Thiocapsa bogorovii: one gene and its partner. The protein of the gene in region 1 binds, or shares a complex with, the protein of each later gene. Links are inferred from orthologs where the notes say so. Each region holds a gene or a part of one and is shown in the gene's direction. Other genes may lie near its edges.

Evidence for each region.
Region 2: the proteins of accB (region 1) and accD are in contact, whole or in part, in a solved structure (PDB 8UXZ), measured with the Escherichia coli proteins. The link is inferred for Thiocapsa bogorovii from one-to-one orthologs.

The regions. Positions count from the first base shown.
Region 1 is NZ_CP089309.1:2,292,514-2,295,740, forward strand. The notes cover bases 102-2,853. They hold accB (acetyl-CoA carboxylase biotin carboxyl carrier protein), read left to right. Parts: upstream 102-1,125; coding sequence 1,126-1,581; downstream 1,582-2,853. Other genes in these bases: LT988_RS10385 (TlpA family protein disulfide reductase), read left to right, coding at 102-554; aroQ (type II 3-dehydroquinate dehydratase), read left to right, coding at 662-1,123; accC (acetyl-CoA carboxylase biotin carboxylase subunit), read left to right, coding at 1,666-2,853. Also shown: more of LT988_RS10385, read left to right, coding at 1-101; more of accC, read left to right, coding at 2,854-3,006. UniProt on the Escherichia coli protein: This protein is a component of the acetyl coenzyme A carboxylase complex; first, biotin carboxylase catalyzes the carboxylation of the carrier protein and then the transcarboxylase transfers the carboxyl group to form malonyl-CoA.
Region 2 is NZ_CP089309.1:4,814,924-4,817,870, forward strand. It holds accD (acetyl-CoA carboxylase, carboxyltransferase subunit beta), read left to right. Parts: upstream 1-1,006; coding sequence 1,007-1,888; downstream 1,889-2,947. Other genes in the region: trpB (tryptophan synthase subunit beta), read left to right, coding at 1-7; trpA (tryptophan synthase subunit alpha), read left to right, coding at 4-825; folC (bifunctional tetrahydrofolate synthase/dihydrofolate synthase), read left to right, coding at 2,070-2,947.

The DNA.
Region 1 (3,227 bases):
TTGCGGGCGGAATCAGCGTCGGGGTCGCCATTGTCGGCCAACGCTGGATCGGAGCGCCGAAGCCCGATTCGGGATTGCCGGCCCGCCAATCAGCGCCCCTACAAACCTTGCCTGACTTCGGCCTGACTGACCTTGCCGGTTCGAAGGTCAGCAGCGAGGCCTGGGCCGGTAAGGTCGTGGTCATCAACTATTGGGCAAGCTGGTGCCCGCCCTGCGTTCGCGAGATGCCGCTCTTTATCGAAACGCAGGAGGCACTCGGCGAGGCCGGCGTGCAGGTGGTGGGCATCGCCGTGGACCGCCCCGAAGACGTCGAGGCATTCGTCGCCCAATACCCGGTCAACTACCCAATCTTGGTAGCCAACCCGGAGGCTGTCGCCCTCTCGAAGCGACTCGGAAACCGGGTCGAAGGGCTGCCCTTCACGGTGATCTTCGACCGCCGCGGGCGCCGTGTCTTCAGCCGCACCGGCGAGGTCACGGCCGCCGAGCTCAAGGCCGAGCTTGGCGCCTTAGTCGATGCCGAAGGCTCCGCGGAATCCGACGAGGACGCGTCTTAGCTGGACAACATCGCGTAAAATCCGCACAATTCGCGCCGATTTGCTGCCGATCCAAAACAGATCGGCGGGTACACTGAGACTCGGATGAGTTGGAGCATATTGACCGGATGGCCGCGATCCTGGTCCTGAACGGACCGAACCTCAACCTGCTCGGAACCCGCGAGCCGGAGTACTACGGCCGCGCCACGCTGGCGGAGATCCACCAGGGCTTGGAGGATGCGGCACGTGCTGAAGGCTTCACGCTGGAATGCATCCAGAGCAACGCCGAGCATGTCCTGATCGAGGCGGTCCATCGTGCGGCGCACGACGGGGTTCGCTTCATCATCCTGAATCCGGCTGCCTTTACCCACACGAGCGTCGCCCTGCGCGATGCGCTGCTCGGGGTCGGGATTCCCTTCATCGAGGTGCACCTCTCCAACGTGCATGCCCGCGAGCCGTTTCGGGCCCATTCCTATTTCTCCGACATCGCCGTCGGGGTGATCAGCGGGCTCGGGGCCGAGGGCTACTTTTCAGCATTGCGCGCCGCGGCCGGTCGGCTCGCGCCGGACCTTTCCAACGAGAACCACTGACCATGGATATCCGCAAGGTAAAGAAGCTGATCGAGCTGTTGGAGCAATCCGACGTCGCGGAGATCGAGATCCACGAGGGCGAGGAATCGGTCCGCATCAGCCGACACGGCAGCAGCGCGATGCCGATGTATATGCCTCAAGCAATGCCGATGGGCATCGGCGCCGCGCCGGCTGCGGTGCCGGCCGCAAAGGCGGGCGATGAAGATGATGTCGAGGAGATGGAGGGAGAGGTCGTGCGCTCGCCGATGGTCGGCACCTTTTACCGCGCCCCCTCTCCGGGTTCCAAGCCGTTCGTCGAGGAAGGCCAAAGCGTGAAGGCCGGCGAGACGCTCTGCATCATCGAGGCGATGAAGATCCTCAACCAGATCGAGTGCGAGCAAGGCGGCACCATCAGACGTATCCTGGTCGAGAACGGTCAGCCGGTCGAATACAACCAGCCGCTGTTCGTCATCGAATAAGGGCGGAGGCTAGCGTCCCCGTCGTCGAGCGCCGCCCCGATTCGCCGCGCCTCCCTCAGCAAAGACATCGCCACCATGCCAGCAATGATCGAGAAGGTCCTGATCGCCAACCGGGGCGAGATCGCGCTCCGGATCCTGCGCGCCTGTCGCGAGCTGGGCATCAAGACGGTCGCGGTGCATTCCGAAGCGGACCGCGACCTCAAGCACGTCCTCTTGGCCGACGAGTCGGTCTGCATCGGCCCTGCCGCCTCGCTGCACAGCTATCTCAACGTGCCGGCGATCATCAGCGCAGCCGAGGTCACCGACACGGTCGCCATCCACCCCGGCTACGGCTTCCTGTCCGAGAACGCCGATTTCGCCGAGCGGGTCGAACGCTCCGGCTTCATCTTCATCGGCCCGCGCCCCGAAACCATCCGCCTGATGGGCGACAAGGTCTCGGCGATCGCCGCCATGAACAAGGCCGGCGTACCCTGCGTGCCCGGCTCCGATGGCCCGCTCGACGACAACAAGAAACGCACGCTGGAGATCGCCCGTCAGATCGGCTACCCGGTGATCATCAAGGCATCCGGCGGCGGGGGCGGTCGCGGCATGCGTGTCGTCCACTCCGAGGCGACCTTGCTGAACGCCATCTCCCTGACCAAGGCGGAGGCCGCCGCAGCCTTCAACAACGACATGGTCTACATGGAGAAGTACCTGGAGAACCCGCGTCACATCGAGTTCCAGGTACTCTCGGACCAGCACGGCAACGCTATCCATCTCGGCGAGCGCGACTGCTCCATGCAGCGCCGCCACCAGAAGGTCGTCGAAGAGGCACCCGCGCCGGGCATCACCGAAGCACAACGCCGCGAGATCGGCGAGCGCTGTGCGGAGGCCTGCCGCACCATCGGTTATCGCGGCGCCGGCACCTTCGAATTCCTCTTCGAGGACGGCTGCTTCTATTTCATCGAGATGAACACGCGCGTGCAGGTCGAGCACCCGGTTACCGAGATGATCACGGGCGTGGACATCGTCAAAGAGCAGATCCTGATCGCCGCCGGCGAGCCGCTGCGCTACACGCAGGACGACATCGTGATCCGCGGGCATGCCGTGGAGTGCCGACTCAACGCCGAGGACTCCGAGACCTTCATGCCGAGCCCCGGCAAGATCACCGAATTCCATGCCCCCGGCGGCCCCGGCGTGCGACTCGAAACGCACATCTATACCGGCTACACCGTACCGCGCTACTACGACTCCATGATCGGCAAGCTGATCACCCACGGCGAGGACCGCGAGGCTGCGATTGCGCGGATGTGTAATGCGCTGCGCGAGACGGTGATCGACGGCATCAACACCAATATCAAGCTGCAGCGGTCGATTCTCAGGGACGGGGCGTTTCTGGCCGGCGGGGCGAATATCCATTATCTGGAAAAGAAGCTCGGCATGTGATGCTGAACCGCGTTTCGAGCGACATGCAACGTTCGAGAGGGCGTCGATGTCGGCGCGATTGGATGACTCGGCGCGACGCGGTTCAGGACGTTAAGACTAACGCATGACTCGGACCGGCTTCGAGGCAGGTAGGCACTCGGGGCTGGATCGGACTCGCCGCGGCCCTCGCGCAACACAATCAATCCGATCTTTCTATCTCTTAAATCGCGTCGACTCCGGCG
Region 2 (2,947 bases), 2.5 Mb from region 1 along the record:
CCTATGAGTCGAATCGCCGAACGTTTCGAGCAGCTGCGCGACCGGGGTCGCACCGCGCTCATCCCCTTCGTCACCGCCGGCGACCCGTCGCCCGACGTGACCGTTCCGCTGATGCACGCGATGGTCGCCGCCGGTGTGGATCTGATCGAGCTGGGCGTGCCTTTCTCCGATCCGATCGCCGACGGTCCGGTCATCCAGCGGGCGACCGAGCGCGCCCTGGCCCAAGGGGTCTCGCTGGACGACGTGCTCGACATGGTCCGGCGCTTTCGCCAGGAGGACACCGAGACGCCGGTGATCCTGATGGGCTATCTCAATCCGATCGAGGTGATGGGGTACGCGTCCTTCGCGGTCGCGGCGAAGTCCGCCGGCCTTGACGGCGCCTTGATCGTGGACGTGCCGCCCGAGGAGGGCCACGCGCTGGTCGAGATGCTGAAGGCGCAGGGGCTGGACCTCGTCTATCTCCTGGCGCCGACGTCCACCGAGTCACGCATCTCGCGGATCGGCGAGGTCGCCTCCGGCTTCGTCTACTACGTCTCGGTCAAGGGCGTGACGGGGGCCGGCAATCTGGACACCGGCGCAGTGGCCGAGAAGGTCGGTCTCATCAAGTCGCTGATCCGGCTCCCGGTGGGGGTCGGCTTCGGCATCAACAACCCCGAAACCGCCGCCTCGGTCGCCCGGGTCGCCGACGCGGTGATCGTCGGCAGCGCCATCGTGAGCCGCATCGAGGCGCTTGCTGCGACCCCGGAGCGGATACCGGAGGCTGTCGCCGAGTTTCTCACCGGTCTGCGCCAGGCCATCGACGAGGTGGATGCCCATGTCGCCTAAGCCCCCAAGTCGAGTCCGCCATGCGCTGACGCGTTTGGATAAACCCACCGCATCCACCTTGAATGGACCCGGGAAAACCGCTTCCGGCCAAAATGGGCAGAGCCAGACGCCGTCGGGCCGACCCACGGATGACCTCAAGGGCGATCGCGCAGCGAGCCTCAAACAGGCGATGGACAAAAGTATGAGTTGGTTCGAGAAGCTGATCCCGAGCCGCATTCGTACCGATGCGAGCACCAAGCGGGCGGTGCCCGAAGGTGTTTGGGCCAAATGTCCGGGCTGTCAGGCCATCCTCTACCGGGCCGAGCTTGAGCGGAATCTCGAGGTGTGTCCCAAGTGCAATCACCACAACCGCTTGAGCGGGCGGCGCCGGCTCGAGACCTTTCTCGATCCGGAAGGACGCGAGGAGATCGGAGTCGATCTCGAGTCTCTGGACCCGCTTAAATTCAAGGATCTGAAGAAGTACAAAGACCGTCTCGTTCAGGCCCAGAAGCAGTCCTCCGAGAAGGAGGCCATGATCGTGATGCGTGGTCGACTCAAAGGTCAGCCGATCGTTGCCTCGGCCTTCGAGTTCGGTTTCATGGGCGGTTCCATGGGCTCGGTTGTCGGCGAGCGGTTCGTGCGTGGTGTCGACGCGGCGCTCGAGCAAAATTCGCCCTACGTCTGCTTCTCGGCGAGCGGCGGTGCGCGCATGCAGGAGAGCCTTTTCTCGCTGATGCAGATGGCCAAGACCAGCGCGGCCCTGGGGCGCATGCGCGAGCACGCGCTCCCCTTCGTCTCCGTGATGACGGATCCGACCATGGGGGGCGTATCGGCCAGTCTTGCGATGCTCGGCGATCTCAACATCGCCGAGCCCAACGCACTGATCGGCTTTGCCGGTCCGCGCGTGATCGAGCAGACGGTTCACGAAAAGCTGCCTGATGGCTTTCAGCGCAGCGAGTTCCTGATCGAAAAAGGCGCACTCGATATGATCATCGACCGCCGCGACCTGCGCGAGCGCATCGCCGATCTGCTGGCGATCTTGACGCATCGGCCGCGGTATGTCCGCACCGTTGTGCCCGTCTGAATCGCGTCTTTTTGCGGTTTGGACGGATCGCGGGTTGGGGCGGGTTTGCACGGGTTTGCGGGCCTTGGGGCGGACGCGATTCAGGGTGTCGAATGCGTGTGAGAGGGTGGGTGTGTCGGGGCTTGCCCGGTGCAGGATGTCGGTCCGCGTGGCTGCCTGATCCGGAGGCGTTGTGGCCGACATGAGTCGCTTCGACAACCTCGATGCCTGGTTGAGCTGGCAGATGCAGTTGCATCCGAAGGCCATTGCGCTCGGGCTGGAACGGGTGGGCGCCGTTTGGGCGCGTTTGGGGCCGGCCTCCTTACCGTTTCCGCTCATCACGGTCGGCGGGACCAACGGCAAGGGCTCCTGTGTCGCGATGGCGGAGGCGATGTGTCGTGCTGCCGGATATCGCACCGGCGTCTATAGCTCGCCGCATCTGCTGCGGTATAACGAGCGGGTGCGGGTCGACGGGGAGGATGTCTCCGATGCGCTCCTTTGCGCATCGTTCGAGCGGATCGACCGGGCGCGCGGCGAGGCGGCGCTGACTTATTTCGAGTTCGGCACCCTGGCGGCGCTCGATATCTTCGTGCAGAGCCCGCCCGATGTCGTCATCCTCGAGGTCGGTCTCGGTGGGCGTCTCGATGCGGTGAACCTGTGGGACGCCGATGTCTCGGTGGTCACCTCGATCGGGCTGGACCATACGGCTTGGTTGGGCGAATCCTTGGATGAGATCGCCTCCGAGAAGGCTGGAATCTTTCGTCCCGGCCGCCCGGCCGTGATCGGGCAACGCGATGCCCCGGCGCGGCTGCGGGACGAGGCGGAGCGCCGCGGGACTCTGCCCATGCAGCTTGGTCGGGAGATCGACTGGACCATGGGCGGCGGGGGCGGTTGGATCTGGAGCGCGCCCTCGGGCGAGCGTTTGGCCTTGCCCGAGCCGGCGATGCGCGGACCCTTCCAGTACGACAACGCCTCGGCGGCGATCGCAGCACTCCGCGCGTTGCACGATCGTTTGCCGTTGTCGGTCAACGCGATTCGGGCCGGGTTGCAGCGCGCGCGGCTGCCGGGTCGGTTCCAGGT